One region of the Arthrobacter arnarulunnguaqae genome, then DNA from elsewhere that is predicted to be linked to it. Evidence: riboswitches for the same ligand, from Rfam matches in the RefSeq annotation. Region 1 holds a riboswitch; each other region holds the start of a gene.

Region 1 (4,981 bases):
CGATGTGACCAAGGATTACGGCGATATGGCGAAACAAACGGACACGAACCGGCTTGGTGACGTCTCATTCGTTCAATGTTGCTCCAGATGACGCCGGGTTACGTGAGAGTGCGGCGCCGAGTAGCCGGACCGCGTTTTTGCGAGGAGTCGGACCGCGACTAGGCGAGGCCAGCGGTCCTCGTACTCGCGATGGGAGGTGGGAGGTGCTCCAGACCGGGTGAAAATATCGAGACCTCACGGAATTTCGGCAGGTCTCGGCAATATTGGGCGGTCTCGGCTGCAGGAGGGCGGGAGCGGTCGCGGGCGCGGCACCACCAACCGACCAACCGCTCAACGCGCGAAACCCACCTGGGCCACGTCTCCCACGGCGTCGAACTTCCGCGGGGCGGTTCCATTGACCTCGTAGTCCCCGACGATCCGCGCCTTGTAGATGGTCGGGTTGTGGGTCGCGACCGTGCGCGCGTTCCGCCAGTGGCGGTCCAGGTTGCACACGCGCGCCGTGGACGAGGCGCCGAGACCGTCGAAGAGCTTGGACGCCGCGGAGAGCACCAGCGGCTGGACCACGGTCTGCGCGCGGTTGGCGGCCAGCTCGCACACGGCCCACCGCTCGGCCTCCGTCAGCCCCGACTCGCCATCCACGGACTCGACCTCCGCGACGGCGGCCAGCACCACGGCGTCGACCGCGAACGCCGTGGAGGACATCTCCCCGATGAGCTGCAACACCTGCGGCTCCTCACGGACGGGAACGCCCGTACCGGTGCTGAATGTCCGGGTCCGTGCCTGGACGGCTGCGCGGGCGTCGGCCAGCGCGGCCCTCGAGATCCCGGCCAGCACGGCTAGCAGAACCAGTTGGAAGACGGCCGATTCCACGTGCGCCTCGAGCTCGGCCGGCCGAAGCAGGGTGTCGACCGGAACGTCGTCGAAGGTCGTAGATCCCGTGCCGGTCAACTGCTGGCCGAAGCCGTCCCAATCGTCGAAGATCCGCACGCCGGAGTGCTGCGTCGATACGACGGCGATGTGGCGCCCGGCGACGCCCGGCACCGTCGCCGCGACTGCCGCCCAATCGGCGAAGATGGTGCCGGTGCAGTAGTACTTTTTGCCCGTCAGCCGCAACAGGCCGTCGTGTTCCAGGAGCCGGGTGTTGAGCGTTCCGAGTTCATTGCCTCCGCGCTCGGTGTACGCGTTGCCGACCAGCTGTCCCCCGACGAAGCGGGCAAACCAGCGGTTGCGGACCTCCGCGTCGTCCAGCGTCAGGACGGATTCGACGAACCCGACGTGCGAACGGAGCAGGTGGGACACCTGCGAGTCCGCCTCGGCCAACTCGATGAGCAGCCGGAAGGTGTCCGCCAGCGATGCCCCGTAGCCGCCGTCCGCCTCCGGCACGCGCAGGGCGCCGAACCGCAGCTGGTTGAGCCATCCGACCTGCTCGTAGGGCAGCACCCGCTCGGCGTCGCGCACCGCGGCGCCATCGGCGATGCGCTCGAAGACGGGCCGAAACACGCCGGCCAGCTCGTCGTAGTGGCTGGTTGCGGGCACGCCCGGAGTCAGTTTGATCAGGTGGCGGGCGGGGACAGGGAACTGCTCCACAGTGAATCACTCCATCGGACCTGGCGTGAGCACCTACCTCCCGGCGGACGGGAAGGGGTTGCTGCGGCGTCATGGAGCCAGGACTCTCGGCCGCTCTGGATGGTTTATTGACTCATTTGTACCCGGCCATCGCGGGCTCGCCAAACATCGGACTGCCTCTCCGGGCGCGATTCCGGGATCCAGCGCCCCGTAAATACCCTGAAGATTCGGTGCAAGAACACGCCTTTGCCGAAGTTTCTTCGAAAAATGCGCACACCGAAGTATTACGCCGAATGTTTCGGGGATGCGTCGTAACTTGCCGAATGCGTCGGGATGACATTAAGTTGACTCAATACCATCCCGAGCGGCCGAGAGATCTGGCTTGTTGACGCCGCAGCAACCACCCCGTCCGGGGACGGTGCTAACGCCAGGACCGATGGAGTTGAGCATGAGCACCACCACCGCGCCGGACAACCGGCGGACATCCACTTCCACCCGCCAGCCGGGTTCCGCGCTGCCCGTCTCGTTCTCCGGCCTCGGCCGCGCGTTCGGCGACGGCGACGCCCGCCGCGCCGTCCTCGAATCCATAGATTTCGACGTCGTTGCCGGCGAGGTGCTGGCCATCCTCGGTCCCAGCGGCTGCGGCAAATCAACCCTCCTGCGAGCGGTCGCGGGCCTCGACCGTCCGACCAGCGGCGGGGTGTCCATCGACGGACGCGACGTCCACGGTCTCGACGACCGCTCCGCCGTCGCCTTCCAGGAACCGCGGCTGCTGCCGTGGCAGACCGTCCGGCGGAACGTCGCGCTCGGACTCCCGCGCGGGACGCCCAAGGCAGAGGGTGCGGAACGGATCGCGGAACTGCTGGACCTCGTCGAACTGTCCGGACACGCCGACCACCGCCCCCGCGAGATCTCCGGCGGCATGGCCCAGCGCGCCTCGCTGGCGCGGGCGCTGGCCCGCCGTCCGGGCGTGCTCCTGCTGGACGAGCCCTTCGGCGCGCTCGATGCCCTCACGCGGCTGAAGATGCAGGACCTGCTCCTGGACATCCACCGCGCCCACCCCGCCACGGTCCTCCTGGTCACGCACGACGTCGACGAGGCCCTCCAGCTCGCGGACCGCGTCCTGGTCCTCGGCCGGGTTCCCGGGCAGGAGGGCGCCGGCATCACCCAGGTCCTCACGGTCCCCGGCGAGCGCCCGCGCGACCGCGCGTCCGCCGAACTGGCCCGTCTGCGCTCGTCCCTGCTCGAAAGCCTCGGCGTCGACTCCCACCGACACTGACACCGGCTTACCCACCGACACCCCCGGCCGACGTCGGCCACCATCCGCATCCCAGACCGCATCCCCGAAGGAACCCCATGATTTCCCACGCCCTGTCCCCCGTCTCCCGCCGCCGTTTCCTCGGACTCGGCGCCGCCGGTGCCGCCGCCGCGCTCCTGACCGCCTGCGCGGGCGAGGGCTCCGGTTCGGAGGCCGCGGCCGGCGCCGCCAAGACGCTGAACATCGACTTCGCCACCTACAACCCGCTCAGTCTGGTCATCAAGGAAAAGGGCTGGCTCGAGGCCACGCTGAAGGAGCAGGGCGTGACGGTCAACTGGCTCCAGTCCGCCGGGTCGAACAAGGCCAACGAGGCCCTGCGCGCCGACGCCATCCAGGTGGGTTCCACGGCAGGATCGGCTGCCCTGCTGGCCCGCGCCAACGGATCCCCCATCAAGGTGATCAGCCTCTACTCGCAGCCGGAGTGGTCCGCGCTGGTGGTGCCGAAGGATTCCACCATCAAGTCCGTGGCCGAGCTCAAGGGCAAGCAGATCGCGGCGACGAAGGGCACCGACCCCTACTTCTTCCTGGTCCAGTCGCTCGAGGAGGCCGGGCTGTCCATCAACGACGTGACCGTGCAGAACCTCCAGCACGCGGACGGGCGCGCGGCCCTGGACAACGGCTCCGTGGACGCCTGGGCCGGGCTGGACCCGATCATGGCCGGCGCCGAGCAGGCCGGGGCCACGCTGCTCTACCGAAACCTCGACTTCAACACCTACGGCTTCCTCAACGCCACCGAGAAGTTCCTCACCGACTCCCCGGAGCTCGCGCAGACCGTCGTCGACGCCTACGAGAAGGCCCGCGGATGGGCCGCGGAGAACCCGGAGGAGACCGCCGCGATCCTTGCCGACGTCGCCTCCCTGGACCAGGCCGTCGCCAGCCAGGTCATCCTCGAACGCTCCAACCTCGACGTCGACGGCGTTCCGGGCGATGCCCAGACCAAGGTCCTGACCACGGTCGGCCCGATCTTCGTCGAGACCGGCGACGTGTCCGACCAGGCGGACATCGACGACGCCGTCGCGACTATCGTCGACGACACCTTCGCAAAGAAGGCGGACGCCTCGACCATCAAGGACGCGTGATGACGCTCGGCCCGAACACCAAGGTCTCCGACGGGGCGGTCGCCGGCCGCGCCTCGTCGACCCGCGGCACGACGCCGGCCCGCCCCCGGGGTGCCACCGCGCGCCGGGTGGCGATCGGCGCCGTCGTGCCGGTGGCCCTGCTGGCGTTGTGGCAGGCGGCCAGCTCGCTGGGATGGGTCTCCGCCGTCGCGCTTCCGGCGCCCGGGGCCGTGTTGGCCGCCGGCGCGGAACTCGTCGAGCGCGGCGAGCTGACCCGGCACATCGGGATCTCGCTGCAGCGCGTGCTGCTGGGCTTCGGCATCGGCGCGGCGCTCGGGCTGGCGCTGGGTTCGCTCGTGGGCCTGTCCCGGTGGGCCGACGCGCTGCTCGGCCCGACGGTCGGCGCGTTCCGCGCGGTGCCGTCCCTGGCTTGGGTGCCGCTGCTGATCCTGTGGATGAAGATCGGCGAGGACTCGAAGGTCACGCTGATCGTCATCGGTGCGTTCTTCCCGATCTTCACCACCGTGTACCTGGCGCTGCGCCACGTGGACAAGAACCTGGTGGAGGCCGCGCGCGCCTTCGGCGTCAACGGTCTGCGGCTGCTGACCACCGTGCAGCTGCCCGCCGTCGTTCCGGCGATCTTCTCCGGGCTGCGGCTCGCGTTGGCGCAGGCGTGGCTGTTCCTGGTCGCGGCGGAGCTGATCGCCTCGTCCATGGGGCTCGGCTTCCTGCTGACCGATTCGCAGAACAACGGCCGCACCGACCGCCTGCTCCTGGCCATCATCCTGCTCGCCGTGATCGGCAAGATCACCGACGGGCTGCTGGGGATTCTCGAGCGCTGGGCCGTGAACCGCTGGGCGTAGGAACACGCCGCGCGGGACGTGCGCCCACGGCCGCATCCCGCCTCCGCGCGCCGGCGCGAATGTTGCGTTTTGCGCGGCACCGGTTTGCGGCCGCGGCCCCGCGGGACCTTTAGTAGTGCTACCGCCAGGACCGATGGAGCTGATGATGACGATCCAGAACGAAACCGAGCGCCTCG
Region 2 (4,981 bases), on a different contig from region 1:
GCGATGATTGCGGCGACAGACATGGTGGCGAACAAGACCGCTCCTCTGGTGGGTGTGACACGTCACAATAGTCTCCTGTGAAACCGAGGCTCACGTCAAGATACTGAGTCTCACCAAAGGGTTTGGGGCGGCCGGACCCCGCGGGCGGGCCGGCTACTCTCCCGTCACGGGAGTGACGGACACGGACTCCGGGCCGACGCTGAGCCTGGCCGTGAAGCCAAACGACTCCGTCACCGTCTTCTCCTGGAACGCGCCGGTCATCAGGTCCTGTTCCACGAGGGTCAGCCGGGTGTCGACCTCGAGCGGGCGGAGCACCCACCCGCCCTGGTACGCCTCGACGTCGATCTTGGGGTAGCCGACCACGTCCCACTTGATGGTGTCGGCGGAAACGCGGGCGTTGGTGCTGTAGCTCAGGGGGCAGGCGGCCGGCTTCAGGACCTGCTGCGCCGTGCAGCCGTCGAGGTAGCCGCGGATCTGTTCGTCGATCTCGTCGACCAGTCGCTCGGTGGGACGGGTGACGAGGTCCAGCGGCTCGCGCTCGGCCGCCGGGCCGGCGTCGACGACGCGCGTCTTGGCCGGCGCCTCGAAGTACTTGGTCTCGTAGCTGGCCTCGACGACGGAAGGCAACATGGTGGGCACGCCCTGGACGCCCTTGGACAGGGGGGAGGCCAGGCCGTTGACCCGGACTTCGTTCGTGGTGTCCGCCCTGACCTGGAGCACCGGCAGGTGTGGCGCCTCGAACCGCCACCGGTCGAAAAACATCCACTCGCTGCCGGACTTGCGCAGCCGGAACACGGTCTGGTGGTCGGATTCGTTCACGCTGTAGGTGGTGGTCACTTCGACGTGCCCGCCGGACAGCCGGCTGGTCCCGGCCACGCGGAAGTCGGTGATCGGCGCGACGGAGGCCTTCAGGCCCTCGCCGTCCAGCAGGAGCGCATTGCCCGGGGGCACCTCGGCGCCCACAAGCCCAAGGGCCTGCTCGCCTTCGCCGGCCTGGAGCAGCGCGAAGTAGTCGGTCACCAGGCGCTCCGGGCCGAACACGCGCTGGTTGACCATGGTCACGGTGACGACGGCGGCGACGGCCACAACCATCAGCGCGGCCAGCCACACGGCGACTACTTTCACGAGGGGGGAACCGTTCTGCACCCCTCCTACGTTACCGGCCCGCGTCCTCCCGGTAGGCACCGCGGAGGTCAGCGGCGGCGGCGCCGCTTGGTACCGAACATGCCCCGGAGCAGTTCCTTGCCGATGACCCCTGCGGCCTGGACGGCGAAATCCATCATCGGGTTCTGTTCCTGTTTCGGCACGCGCTCCGGCGCCTGCTTCCGCCCGCGGGGGGCCGGAACAGGATCGCCCCCGCGGGACGGGGGTGCGGAGTTCGGGAGGCTGCCGGGCCGCCCCAGGATGTCCTCCTCGATGCGGCGCGATTCCGCATCGATGTCCTCCTGTGACTGTCCGGCGCCCGGCACCCGGCCGGCCACCGAACCGCCCGTGGCGGAACCGGGCGCGGGCTCCGCCGTCGCCCTGCCCTTGAGGACCTCGTAGGCGGACTCGCGGTCCGTCACGGTTCCATAGACGGACAGCAGGGCCGATTCGGAGACCGTCCGGGCGACGACCTCCGCGGCCGAGGCGCCCATCGTCGACTCCGGTGTCCACATGCGCGTCCACGCGACCGGCGTCGGAGCGCCGTTTTCGTTCATCACGGTCACGATCGCCTCGCCCGTGCCGGCCTGGGTGAGGGCCTCCTCGAGGTCGTAGTCGCTGACGGGGAACGTGGAAACGGTGGCTCGCAGCGCCTTGGCGTCGTCGGGGGTGAACGCCCGCAGCGCGTGCTGCACGCGGTTCGCGAGCTGTCCCAGCACATCCGCCGGGACGTCTTTGGGCGTCTGCGTCACGAAGAACACGCCGACCCCCTTGGACCGGATCAGGCGCACGGTGGTCATGATCGAGTCGAGGAACGCCTTCGACGCGTCACGGAACAGCAGATGGGCCTCGTCCAGGAAGAACACGAGCTTGGGCTTGTCGGCGTCCCCCACTTCGGGGAGCTCCTCGAAGAGGTCCGCGAGCAGCCACACCAAGAACGTGGAGAACACCAGCGGCTTCTGCAGAATCGTCGGAAGCTCGAGGCAGGAGATGACGCCGCGGCCGTCCGGTGCCATGCGCAGCAGCTCGGCGGTGTCGAACTCCGGCTCGCCGAAGAACTTCTCCAGGCCCTGGGCCTCCAGCGCCACGAGTTCACGCAGGATCACGCCCGCGGTGGCCTTCGACAGCCCGCCGAGCTCCCGGAGTTCCGCCTTGCCCTCGTCGCCGGTCAGGTGCGAGATCACGGCCCGGAGGTCCTTGAGGTCGTAGAGCAGCAGGTCCTTTGTGTCCGCGTAGTGGAAGATCAGCTGCAGGCTCGACTCCTGCGTTTCGTTCAGCTCCATGATCCGCGAGAGCAACAGGGGACCGAAGGAGGAGATCGTCGCCCGGACCGGAATGCCGGCGCCGTCGCCGCCGAGGGAAAAATACTCCACCGGGAAGGTTTTGGGCGTCCAGTCCATGCCCACGCTCCTGGTGCGGGCCAGCAGCTTGTCGCTGGGAGTCCCCGGCGTCGAGAGGCCGGTGAGATCCCCCTTGATGTCCGTCAGGAACACCGGTACGCCGTTGGCGGAGAGCTGTTCGGCCATGACCTGCAGCGTGATGGTCTTGCCCGTGCCGGTCGCGCCGGCCACCAGGCCATGGCGGTTCATCATGCGCAGGGGGAGCCGCACCCGTGCGTCAGGATGGACCTCGCCCCCGACCAGCGCCGCCCCCAGGTCCACGCAGGGTCCCTCGAAGGTGTAGCCGGACTTGATCTTTTCGGCCTGCCCGGCCGCTGCGCTCGTCGACATGGCACCCAGCCTAAGGCGCGCTCCGCGGCGACGCACCCGTCCCCGGTCCCGCGCCCCGCCCGCCGGGCGCGTCACAATCGCTTCACATGACGCGGTGCGGCGGCCCGGTGACGCGCGTGGCGGCCCGGCGCCGGTCACAACCGGTCATATTCCGGATGATGAAGCGCCGCGCGACGGACGGCTTGCGGGGCCGTCCGGGCCCTGCGTTAGATAGTGGAACCCAACCATCAAGAGCGGCCGAGAGATCTGGATCGATGACGCCGCAGCAACCATCCGAGGGCCCCGTGGGGGCCGCGCGAACGGTGCTACCGCCAGAAGCGATGGAGACGCATCAGCGACGCCACCCGGACCCGCGGCATGCCACCGGACCGGACCGCCGCCGCACTCCTTCGCTGTGACAATGCGAGGAGAACCATGTCCGAACACAACGTCGGCGCCGCCCCACCGGCGCTGTCCTACGAGCTGTACCCGCCGGCCAACGAACGCGCCGCCGCCAGGGTCTTCGAGACCATCGAGGCGCTGGCCGGCACCAACCCCGACTACGTGTCCGTCACCTCCAGCGGGACGCCTGCCCGCCGCGAGGCCACCATCGAACTCGTGGGCCACCTGGTCCGCAACACCGCGCTGCGGCCCCTGGCGCACCTGATCTGCGTGGGGGAGAGCCGCGCCACCCTGGACGCCCTTGTCACCCGCCTGGTCGGGCTGGGCGTCCGCGGGGTGCTGGCACTGCGCGGGGACCTCCCCGCGGAGCCGGACGCGAACCGCGGGGAGCTCCGCTACGCCGGCGAGCTGGTGGAGCTGATCCGCGGCGTCGAGCGGCGCCATGCGGCGTCGTTGGCCGGCGGCAGGCTGGCCGTCGGGGTGGCGGCGTATCCGCGCCGGCACCCGGAGTCGCCGTCGTTCGAGCACGACGTCGAGGTGCTGCTGGCGAAGGAGCGTTCCGGCGCCAACTTCGCCATCACCCAGGTCTACTTCGAGCGCTCCGACTACACCGGCCTCGTGGAGGCCGCGCGCCGCGCCGGGGTCAGGATCCCGATCGTCCCCGGCATCATCCCGTTCGACAGCGTGCGGCGCCTGACCCGCCTCGCCGCGATGTCCGGCGTCGAACCGGGCAGGGACCTGCTGCACCGCCTCGAAACGGCGGACAGCGACGGCGAACGACGCCGGATCGGCGTCGCCAGCGCCGTCGAGCTGGCCAAGGGCGCGTTCGATGACGGCGCCCCCGGCCTGCACCTCTACACGTTCAACGATCCGCAGGGCTCGCTGGACGTCGTCGAGGCGCTCGAGATCTCCAAGGCAGCACCGCAACGCGTGCCCGCCTAGGCGGCGCGCACGCACACCGACCCACCGACCGATTCACCGCAAAAGGAGCACCACCATGACCACCCACCAGCACAGCTTCCCCGCCGCCACCATCCTCGGATACCCGCGGATCGGACCGAACCGCGAACTCAAGCGCGCCATCGAGGCCCACTGGGCCGGCAAGCTCGACGCCGACGGCCTGGACCGGGCGTCCGAGGCCCTGCAGGACGCCACCATCGACCGGCTGACCGGCCTCGGACTCGGCGCGGCGGACTCCTCCATCCCCGCCGACTTCGCCCTCTACGACCAGGTGCTGGACACCACCGCCGCCCTCGGCGCCTTGCCGACGCGCTTCGCCGACCTCGCCGAATCGGACGGGTCGCTGGACACCGACGGGTACTTCACGCTGGCCCGCGGCGACGCCGAGCGCCCGCCGCTGGAAATGACCAAGTGGTTCGACACGAACTACCACTACCTGGTCCCGGAGATCGGCCCGGACACGACGTTCGCGCCGCTTGCCCACCGCCTCACCAGCCTCGTGGCCCGGCAGAGCCGCCGCGGAAACACCCTCCGTCCCGTCCTGGTTGGCCCGGTGACCTACCTGCTGCTGGCCAAGGCCGAGGACGGCGCACCCGAGGGCTTCGACCCGTTGTCGCGGCTGGACGACGCCGTTGCCGCCTACGAGGGCATCATCGACGCGCTCGGAGACGCCGGCGCCGAATGGGTGCAGCTGGACGAGCCGGCCCTGGTCACCGACCGCGGCGGCGAACTGGCCGTCGCCGGCGGCGTCGTCGAGGGCGCCTACC
Region 3 (4,981 bases), on a different contig from region 1:
CGCCGACTTCCCGGTGGCCGGTAAGGAGCTCAAGGCAGCGATTGAGGGCTCGGGCGGAATCCTCATCGTGTCCCCCGAGTACAACCGGTCCATCCCCGGCGCGCTGAAGAACGCGATCGACTGGGGTTCCCGCCCGTGGGGCAGCAACTCTTTCGCGCAAGCCCACCGGTATCATCGGTGCATCGCCGGGCGGGATCGGCACGGCCGTGATGCAGTCGTCGATGCGCAGCGTCCTGAGCTTCCTCGACGCGCCGCAGCTCAACGCGCCGGAGGCCTACATCACCTTCAAGCCGGAGGTCTTCGGGGACGACGATCCCGGCTCCCGCTAGTAGCCCCGAGCGTCGGCGCTGGCGCAGGCGCCGGCGCGCACCGGCGTCGTACGCTGTGAGTCCACCTACCGAAGGAGCACCAGCATGCACGAAGCCGCATCCCGCCTGATCTTTGGATGCATGGGCCTGGGCGGGGGTTGGGGCGCCGGACCGCTCGAGGCAGCCGACGTGTTCGAGGCGCACCGCGCCGTCGACGCCGCGCTGGAGGCCGGCATCACGGTGTTCGACCACGCTGACATCTACCGCAACGGCAAGTCGGAGGAGGTGTTCGGCCGCGTCCTGGCCGAACGCCCCGAGCTTCGCGACCAACTCCACCTGCAGACCAAGTGCGGGATAGTGCTGGGCACGCCGGACACTCCCGGCCGCTACGACGCGTCCGCCGGGACCATCGCGGCCCGGGTCGAGGACAGCCTGCGGCGCCTCGGCACGGACCGCGTGGACACGCTGCTCGTCCACCGGCCGGACCCGCTGGCCACGCCGGCGGAAATCGCCGGCGCCTACGCCGACCTCAAGGCCGCCGGGAAGGTGTTGCGGTTGGGCGTCTCGAACATGTCCGCCGAGCAGATGGGCGCGCTGCAGTCCGCCCTCGACGAGCCGCTGGCCGTCAACCAGTTGGAGATGAGCCTGCACCGGCTCGGCTGGTTGGAGGCGGGCGTCCTCGTCAACCACGCCGAGGGCGCGGACGTCTGTTTCCCGCACGGTGCGCTCGAATACTGCGCGGCCAACGGCGTCGAGCTCCAGGCCTGGGGTCCGCTGGCGCAGGGTCGCTACAGCGGACGGCCGGCCGACGGCGCCGGGACGGAACCTGCGGACGCGGCCGCTTCCCGCATGGTCGCCGCCCTGGCGCAACGCCTGGATTGCGCGCCGGAGTCCGTCGTGCTGGGCTGGCTGATGCGCCACCCCGCGAACATCCGTCCCGTCGTCGGCACGTCGAACCCCGGACGCATCGCGGCCTGCGCCGACGCCGAACGTGTCGCCGAGGCCATGGCCTCCGACGACTGGTACGCCCTCTGGACCGCGGCCCGCGGACGCCCGCTGCCGTAGCCCCTTGCCCTATCCGGCTGGGTTCGCGGCCACCTCGATCTCCACCGGCGTCGGGTTGGCGAACAGGTCCAGCACCGGGCAGCGTTCGTCGACGGTCCGCCGCAGTTCGTCGTAGCGCTCCTGCGATTCCGGTCCGGTGATGACTACGCGCAGGCGAACCGCGGAAAAGCCCGGCCGGACCGTTGCATCGGCGCCGAAGAGACCCCGCACGTCGAGGTCTCCCTCGGCGTCGATCGTGATGTCGTCGACCCGGATGCCGAGCTGGTGGGCGTACAGCCTGTAGACCACCACCTGGCAGGATGCCAAGGCGCCGAGCGCGTATTCCACCGGGCTCGCCGCCGCGTTGTCGCCGGCCAGCCCGGCAGGCTCGTCGACGGTGAACTCATGTCCTCCGGTCGTGATGCGCGTGGCCACCGAGCCCTCGCCGGCCCCCCGTGCGCCATACGTCAGGCGGGCGTTCGCGGCGTCGGCGGCGATTTTGCCGGACCAGAAGGCTCCGGCGTCGTCGAGCCGCGCGGCGCGAACCTCGTTCAGGTCCTGCAGGGAAGTCTGGGTCATGATCGATCCTTGGTGTCGTGGCGCATGCCAGGCACGTCGCCATACTTACGCCGCCCAAGCCGGGCCGGCGTCGAATCCTCACCTGGGGCACCCCGCTACAGCGGGAGGGTTGCCGTCCAACCGGCCAGGGCCCGTGGTTGGAACTCTTGATTCTCCGACGAGTCTGACGGGGGATGGCGGGGTGGTTCAAGGGTTTCGTCACGAACCGCAACGCGCCGAAACATGTCGACGCGGGCGGCTGCGGCGGCCCTCGCCTAAGCGGCCGTGCCGGAGCATAATGGGAGCCTTCAGTCGGCTCCGGCAGTTGCCCAGGTGCCCGGACGCATTCATCTCCGAGGAGTGGCACAAAAATGGCGACGACGCTCAACCCGTACCTCGGCTTCAAGGACAACGCCCGCGACGCGCTGGAGTTCTACCACGGCGTCTTCGGCGGCGAACTCGTGCTGAACACATTCGGCGACTTCCAGGCCAGTGAGGAACCGGCCGAAAAGGAAAAGATCATGCACGGCCAGGTGACGGGAGCCAACGGGCTGACACTCATGGGTTCGGACACGCCCAACGCCATGGAGTACAACACCCCGAAGGGGTTTTCCGTGTCCCTGAGCGGCGGCGACGAGGCGGAATTGCGCGGTTACTGGGACAAGCTTGTTGACGGCGGAACCATCATCGAGCCCCTCGCGGTGGCGCCGTGGGGCGACAGCTTCGGGATGTGCACGGACCGGTTCGGGATCGGCTGGATGGTCAACATCGCAGGCCGGCGGGGCTGACGCCCGCGGTCTGCAGCGGAGCTGGACGACGCCGTCGCCGTGCCCGGGCTGGGACGTCCACGACGTCCTGGCGCAGAGCGGACCGCCGTCGTGCCGTTGCCTTTGTGCCGCCTGCCGGAACGGTCCCGTGGCCAGAGGGTCGCGCGTCCCTAGGCTTGTCAGGGAGGGGAACCCTGCGCGTGCGCGGGGCCGCCCCACCCAGGCCGCGGGTCCGCGAGGACCTCTGCGCGACGACGAGCAACAGGAGTGCGCCATGACCACAGTTCAGATTCCCGACTACACCACGGACAAGTTCTTCGGCCTCGAGGACAAGTGGCTCGAGACCGCTCCCGGCGAGGTCACCCACTACCACGAGCTCGGCGAGGGCACCCCGATCCTCTTCCTCCACGGCTCCGGCACCGGCGTCACCGCGGCCGCGAACTGGTGGCTGAATCTCCCGGAGATTTCCGAACTCGGCCGCTGCATCGCGATCGACTCGATCGGCTACGGCCAGTCCGTCGTGGCCCCCGGCACCGAATACGGCATCAAGGAATGGGTCCGCCACTCCGTGCGCGTGCTGGACGCGCTGGGCATCGACAAGACGTGGATCGTGGGCAACTCGATCGGCGGCTGGGTGGCGATGCAGTTCGCCATCGACTTCCCGGAGCGCCTGCTGGGCATCGTTTCCATGGGCACCGGCGGGGCGAAGAAGACCGCGGCGCTGTCCGGACACGCGAAGCCGGAACTGTCCGAGGCCGGCATCCGCCGCACGCTGGAGCAGTTCGTCGTCGACAAGTCGCTGGTCACGGAGGAGCTCGTCTCGCTGCGCTACCAGTCCGCGCTGAACGACACCGCCTCCGACCGCCTCGTCGAGGTCGTCACGGCCCGCGACCGGGACCGCGACGCCCTCCCGCTGGACTTCGAGGTGCTCTCCAAGCTGGAGATCCCGGTCCTGCTCATCCACGGCATGCAGGACGTCGTCATCCCGCCGTCGCGCACGTGGGAGCTGCTCAACGTGATCCCGAGCGCGGACGCGCACATCTTCAGCCAGTGCGGCCACTGGTCCCAGGTGGAGCGTGCCGAGGAGTTCAACACGGTCATCAAGCAGTACCTGACCGCGCAGGGCGTCGGCGGCAAGTAGCGCATCCGGCAGGACCAGGAAACGGAAAAACGGTCCGGCTCCCTGTGGGGAGCCGGACCGTTTTGCGTGAGGGACTAGCCCAGGAGCTCGCGGGCGTCATCAGGAACCTGCACCGCTCCGTGGGCCGCCGGCTTGCCGGTGAACGCCATGGAACGCAGGATCGCGTCCAGCGTCGCGGGGGCGTTCTGCGTCAGGCAGGCACCGGCGACGAACCGGTCCGGACGCAGGAAGACCAGCGGAGTCGGGCGATCGTCGAACCACTTTTTCATGCGGCCGGTGTGGTCGCCGAGAACCAGCACGTCCTCGCCCATGTCCCGCTCCGCCCACGCCCGCTGCGTCTCGGGCAGGACGCAGACCAGGCGGGCGCCCAGGGTGCGGAGCTTCTCCAGCGACTCGGACGGGAGCACGTCCTTCGGGCTGTTGCCCCATACGACGACGGCCCACCAATTGCCGATCGCGTCGTCCAACAGGACGTTCGCGCCCGCTTTCGAGTTGACGCGCGGCTGCGGGAACTGGACGCCAACCGGAGAGACCTTGTTGTTTGCCGTCAGCACCGGCACCAGCTTGCTGGTCAGCCTTGCCGCGGCGCGGCCGGACGCCTGCGTATTGGGATCCGCCAGGACTCCTTGTGTGTAGCGCGGCATCGGCTTGAACTTCATGTCGGAGAAGTAGCTCTTCACCGACGGGAAGAGATTCAGGACCGACGACGCCGCGTCGCGGCCGGCGGCCAGCAACGGGTTGGTGATCTTGATGAAGTTCCCGAACGTCAGGGACAGATCCACCATCGCCTGGGCGTGCTCCTTGCGCTCCGTGGTGAAGGTGTCCAGCAGCGCGTCGCCTGCCTGTCCCGACAACACTGCGGCGAGCTTCCAACCGAGGTTGGTGGCATCGCGCATGCCCGAGTTCCACCCCTGGCCCATCCAGACTGGCATCAGGTGTGCGGCGTCGCCGGCGATCAGTTGGCGGCCCTTCCGGAAGTTGCCGGCCACGCGTGCGTGGTGCGTGAACACGCGACGGCGGATGAAGTCCAGTTTCGACGGGTCCGGGACGTGCGCGCTGAGCAGGTTGTTGACGTAGGCCGGATCCGTGACCTGATCTTCCGTCTCGCCGTCGTGCAGCATGAATTCCCAGCGCCGTACGGCGTGGGGCAGACCGATCGAGAC
Region 4 (4,981 bases), on a different contig from region 1:
CGCTGGATCGCGTTCGAGATCGCACTGGTCCTCGGATTGTCCCTCGGACAGTCCGCGGTCTACGCCGCGGTCAGCCTCCTGGACAAGTTGAGCCGGGCCCCGCTGGGCGGGCAGACGACCAGCATGAACAACCCGCTGAGCGAGCGTCCCCTCTTCGACCTGACTTACCAAATGTTGGACATCGTGTTCGCCCTGGTCCCCGTGGCGCTGGTTTTCTTCCTATTTGCCCAAGCGGGAACCAATGGGTTCCGGGCCATGGGTCTGGACTTCCGGAGGCCTTGGCGCGATCTGGGGTGGGGTTTCGGGCTGTTCGCCGTGATCGGCGCGGGAACGCTGGGCGTCTACGCCGCGGGCCGGGCTTTGGGGGCGACCACGGCCATCGTGCCGTCCGCCCTGGAACCCTACTGGTGGACCATACCGGTCCTGGTGCTGTCCGCGGTGCGCCACGGCCTCCTCGAGGAAACGGTGGCCGTCGGCTACCTCTTCGACAGGTTGCGCCGTCTGGCGTGGGGCCCGTGGGCCGTGGTGGTCGCCAGCGCGATCCTGCGCGGAAGCTACCACCTCTACCAGGGTTTCGGCCCGTTCGTGGGGAACTTCCTGATGGGGCTGGTCTTCGGGTGGTTGTACCTCAAGTACCGCCGGGTAATGCCCCTGGTCATCGCCCACGCGTTGCTCGATACGGCCGGGTTCGTCGGCTACGCGCTGATCGGACCGGCGATCGGGCTGGGCACCTAGCTCAAGCAGTTCACCTCGGTTAAGCGGCGCGGGCCGGACAGCGGATGTCCGGCCCGCACTTCGTGTCCCGCGGTCCTGTCCGCAAGGTCCCGTCCCGCTACAGCGTGATCGATCCCTTGGGGGTCTCGAAGGTCACGGACATGATGCCCGGCGTCCCGTTGGGCGCCTGCCACTCGACGTCCACTCCCTCCAGGGGGCTCTGCTCCGGCGTTCCCAGCCATTCGCGCACCCGCTCCCTGGAGCCGGCGATGCTGATCCGGGAGATCCGCCCCACCGGCTCCAGCGCGCGAGACGGGTGCAGGTTCTCGGTTCCGTCGTCCCAGCGCAACATGTAGGGCACCTGCGGGTCCGCGATGAGCCCCTTGATGCCGATCTGCTGCCACGTCAGTTCCTGGCCGTCCGGGAACTTCCGGTTCCCGGGAACCGAGGACCGGCCGAGCCGCTCCTCGAAGGGGGCCAGGTCGTCGACGGCGACGCACCAGCCCATCCATCCTCCGCCCATTTCCGACCGCGCACGCACGGCCTGGCCGAACGGAGCCTTGTCAGAGGCCGGGTGCGCGAGCACCTCGACGACCTCCAGGTATTGGTTGTTCAGCAACGGGAAAATGACATTCCGTGTGCCGAACCGGGGATGCACGCCGCCCTTGACGGACTCGATCCCCAGAGTGTCTTTGATGCGGTCGGCGGTGGCCGCCAACCCATCCTGTCCGCAAGCGTATGAAACGTGGTCCAACCTCATGTGCCCATGATGGCACTTTGTGAGGTGCGTCTCGACTTAGGTTGTCCTTACTTGAGCCGAAGGCTGTGTCAAACCCCGTCATATTCGCCGGGCGTCGCTTGCGGGGCGCGGCGGCATCCGCGAAACTGTTCTACAGGTCATGAGTGCCAGCGCGAAACCCCGGTTTGCTGGCCGGCAACCCTCCACTCGCGGTGGGGTGCCCCGGGTGAGGACCGGGCTCGGCGCCAAGCGTGGCGCGGGGCAAGCGCGGGTCGGTTCCGGGCGGCGTCACACTCCGTGTGGCAACTCCGTTTGGTGCGGCCCCTCAGACGAAAGAGGAGCACCACAATGTCCACCAACTGGTCCTTTGAGACGCGCCAGATCCACGCGGGACAAACACCCGACGCGGCAACCGGGGCGCGCGCCCTGCCGATCTACCAGACGACGTCGTTCGTCTTCCCGAGCGCGGAGAGCGCGGCGGCGCGGTTCGCGCTACAGGAACTCGCGCCCATCTACACGCGCATCGGCAATCCCACGGCCGAGGCCGTGGAAAACCGCATCGCCGACCTCGAGGGCGGCGTCGGCGCTCTCCTCCTGGCCTCCGGCCAGGCCGCCACGACCTTCGCGATCCTGAACGTCGCCGAGTCGGGCGACCACATCGTGGCCAGCCCGAGCCTCTACGGCGGGACGCAGAACCTGTTCAAGCACACGCTGCGTCGATTGGGCATCGAGACGACGTTCGTCGAGGATCCCGACAACCTCGAACACTGGCGCGCGGCGGTCCGGCCGAACACCAAGGCCTTCTTCGGCGAGGTGGTTTCGAATCCCCGTCAGGACGTGCTGGACATCGAGGGCCTCGCCGCCGCGGCCCACGAGGCCGGCGTCCCGCTCATCGTGGACAACACGCTGGCGACTCCGTACCTGATCCGCCCCATCGAATGGGGCGCGGACATCGTTGTGCACTCGGCCACCAAGTACCTCGGCGGGCACGGAACCGCGATCGCCGGTGTGATCGTGGACTCCGGCAACTTCGACTTCGCGCGGGACCCCGAGCGGTTCCCGACGTTCAACACGCCGGACGAGTCCTACAACGGGTTGGTGTTCGCCCGCGACCTCGGCGTCGGCGGCGCCCTCGGAGCCAACCTGGCCTACATCCTGAAGGCCCGCGTCCAACTGCTGCGGGACCTCGGTTCCGCGGCGGCCCCGCTGAACGCGTTCCTGATCGCCCAGGGCCTGGAAACGCTGAGCCTGCGTATGGAGCGCCACGTCTCCAACGCGCAGAAGGTCGCCGAATGGCTTCAGGCGCGGGAGTCCGTCCGCTCCGTGGCCTTCGCCGGCCTGCCGTCGAGCCCGTGGTTCGAACGGGGGCGCAAGTACGGACCGCGCGGCACCGGCGCGATCGTCGCGTTCGACCTGGAGGGCGGCGCGGAAGCGGGACAGGCCTTCGTCGACGGGCTGGAACTGCACTCCAACGTGGCCAACATCGGCGACGTCCGTTCGCTGGTCATCCACCCGGCGTCGACGACCCACGCGCAGTTGGGCGAGGCCGAGCGGGCCGCCGCCGGGGTCACTCCCGGGCTGGTGCGGTTGTCGGTCGGCTTGGAGCACGTCGATGACATCATCGCCGACCTGTTGGCCGGGTTCGACGCCGTCCGCCGGGCCGCGCCCTCGGACCTGCAGGCGGCCCGGTGACCCTCGACTTCAACGCGACGTCGGAGCGCGCCGCTCCGAACGCCGTCGGTCCGCGGACCGACGGCGTTCCGCGGACCCTGCGCACCGGCGCCTTCGATTTCGAGACGGGCGGCTGGCTGCCCGAGCTCGTCATCGGATACGAAACGTGGGGCCGGTTGAACGCCGACGCGTCCAACGCCGTCCTGCTGCAGCACGCCCTCACGGGGGACCCGCACGTCGCCCGCGGGGACTCTGACGAACCCGGCTGGTGGGACGGATTCGTCGGGCCCGGCAAGACGTTGGACACCGACCGCTACTTCGTCGTGGCCGCCAACATGGTCGGCGGTTGCAACGGGACCTCCGGGCCGTCCAGCCCGGATCCGGACGGCGCGCCCTGGGGGTCGCGCTTCCCGTTCACCACGGTCCGCGATTCCGTCCGCGCCGAGGCGCGCTTGGCCGACGCCCTCGGCGTCGCCCGCTGGCACAGCGTGATCGGGGGCTCCCTCGGAGGTGCCAGGGCGCTGGAATGGGCCGCCGAGTTCCCCGGGCGGGTCGGGGCGTGCGTGGTCATCGCCGCCGCGGCCGAGGCGAGTGCGGAACAGATCGCCTTCGCGCAGGCGCAGACCGCCGCGATCCGCCTTGACCCCCATTTCGCCGGTGGCGACTACTACGGCGGGACGGCGCCGGTCGCCGGGCTCGGGTTGGCCCGGCGCATCGCCCACATCACCTACCGCTCCGAACCGGAACTCGACGTCCGTTTCGGGCGGCGGCCGCAGCCGGGCGAGGAGCCACTCGGGTCGGCGACCATGGAACGCGGTCGCTACCAGGTCGAGAGCTACCTCGACCACCAGGCGGCGAAGCTGTCGGGGCGGTTCGACGCGAACAGCTACCTGGTGCTGACGGAGTCGCTGATGAGCCACGACGTCGGCCGTGGGCGCGGGGGAGTCGATGCGGCTCTCGCGGGGCTCGGCTCCGTCGAATTCGTCGTTGCGGCGGTCGACAGCGACCGGCTGTACTGGCCGGCGCAGTCGGAGCGGCTGGCGGCCGCGCTGCCCGGACGGCCCGCGGTCCGCTACATCGCTTCTCCGCTGGGGCACGACGGGTTCCTCACGGACATCGAGCAGCTCGACGGGGGGCTTCGCGGATCGCTGTACGGGCAACCGACGCGAAACGATTGAAGCGTCAACCTTGACTGTGGTTCAATGGAACCATGAGCGAATCGTCTTCGAACCCCGTAGTTGTCTGGTCCCGTCCCGAATCGGAGCGGGCCGGAACGCCCCTGCTGGTGGCCTTCCACGGCTATCTGTCCAACGAGGCGGACCTGATGGGGCTCGCCCCGCTGCTCCCGGAGGCGTTCACGATCGCCTCCGTGCGGGCGCCGCACGCGCTCGGCCCCGGGTTCACCTGGTTCCCGCTGATGCACGAGCCCGACTTCTCCGTGGACAAGGTCGAGAAGTCCGTGGCCGATGTCTGGGCGTGGCTCGACACCGTCCGCGGGAACCACTCGTCGGTGACGTTGTTGGGCTTTTCCATGGGCATGGCCGTGGCCACCAGCGCGCTGCGCCACCGCCCGAGCGACGTCGCCGCCGTCGTCGGACTCTCCGGCTTCGCGGTGCCCGCCACGGGCAGCGACTTCTTTGACGACGCCGGGGTCAAGGCCGCCGGCACGCCGCTGTTCTGGGGTCGGGGCCAGGCGGACCAGGTCATCACCGAGGACAAGATCGCGTTCACCCACGACTGGGCGACCGAGAACACCCATCTGACCAAGATGCTCTACGCGGGCATGCAGCACAGCATTTCCCAGCCGGAGATGGGCCACGTCTCCGAGTTCCTGCGCCGGGCCGTCCTCGACGCCCG

Evidence for each region. A riboswitch is a leader RNA that binds a small molecule or an ion and turns the genes downstream of it on or off. The one in region 1 is predicted to bind S-adenosylmethionine.
Region 2: another riboswitch for S-adenosylmethionine. It lies ahead of ACHAAJ_RS07255 (methylenetetrahydrofolate reductase); the one in region 1 lies ahead of ACHAAJ_RS08950 (acyl-CoA dehydrogenase family protein).
Region 3: another riboswitch for S-adenosylmethionine. It lies ahead of ACHAAJ_RS14490 (OsmC family protein); the one in region 1 lies ahead of ACHAAJ_RS08950 (acyl-CoA dehydrogenase family protein).
Region 4: another riboswitch for S-adenosylmethionine. It lies ahead of ACHAAJ_RS00295 (bifunctional o-acetylhomoserine/o-acetylserine sulfhydrylase); the one in region 1 lies ahead of ACHAAJ_RS08950 (acyl-CoA dehydrogenase family protein).

The regions. Positions count from the first base shown of each region.
Region 1 is NZ_JBIMER010000007.1:133,505-138,485, reverse strand. It holds gene ACHAAJ_RS08950 (acyl-CoA dehydrogenase family protein) at 331-1,587, opposite strand; SAM riboswitch class I at 1,596-1,693, opposite strand; SAM riboswitch class I at 1,919-2,009, shown strand; gene ACHAAJ_RS08945 (ABC transporter ATP-binding protein) at 2,015-2,845, shown strand; gene ACHAAJ_RS08940 (aliphatic sulfonate ABC transporter substrate-binding protein) at 2,923-3,963, shown strand; gene ACHAAJ_RS08935 (ABC transporter permease) at 3,963-4,805, shown strand; gene acs (acetate--CoA ligase) at 4,951-4,981, shown strand, end outside.
Region 2 is NZ_JBIMER010000005.1:170,856-175,836, reverse strand. It holds gene ACHAAJ_RS07270 (long-chain-fatty-acid--CoA ligase) at 1-23, opposite strand, end outside; gene ACHAAJ_RS07265 (hypothetical protein) at 154-1,146, opposite strand; gene ACHAAJ_RS07260 (helicase HerA-like domain-containing protein) at 1,194-2,873, opposite strand; SAM riboswitch class I at 3,095-3,200, shown strand; gene ACHAAJ_RS07255 (methylenetetrahydrofolate reductase) at 3,288-4,196, shown strand; gene metE (5-methyltetrahydropteroyltriglutamate--homocysteine S-methyltransferase) at 4,252-4,981, shown strand, end outside.
Region 3 is NZ_JBIMER010000023.1:21,830-26,810, forward strand. It holds partial or broken gene ACHAAJ_RS14475 (NADPH-dependent FMN reductase) at 1-175, shown strand, start outside; gene ACHAAJ_RS14480 (hypothetical protein) at 207-329, shown strand; gene ACHAAJ_RS14485 (aldo/keto reductase) at 414-1,373, shown strand; gene ACHAAJ_RS14490 (OsmC family protein) at 1,383-1,931, opposite strand; SAM riboswitch class IV at 1,968-2,083, opposite strand; gene ACHAAJ_RS14495 (VOC family protein) at 2,282-2,698, shown strand; gene ACHAAJ_RS14500 (alpha/beta fold hydrolase) at 2,952-3,818, shown strand; gene mhpA (bifunctional 3-(3-hydroxy-phenyl)propionate/3-hydroxycinnamic acid hydroxylase MhpA) at 3,893-4,981, opposite strand, start outside.
Region 4 is NZ_JBIMER010000001.1:75,542-80,522, forward strand. It holds gene ACHAAJ_RS00285 (CPBP family intramembrane glutamic endopeptidase) at 1-735, shown strand, start outside; gene ACHAAJ_RS00290 (VOC family protein) at 833-1,474, opposite strand; SAM riboswitch class IV at 1,610-1,727, shown strand; gene ACHAAJ_RS00295 (bifunctional o-acetylhomoserine/o-acetylserine sulfhydrylase) at 1,802-3,145, shown strand; gene metX (homoserine O-acetyltransferase MetX) at 3,223-4,302, shown strand; gene ACHAAJ_RS00305 (alpha/beta hydrolase) at 4,335-4,981, shown strand, end outside.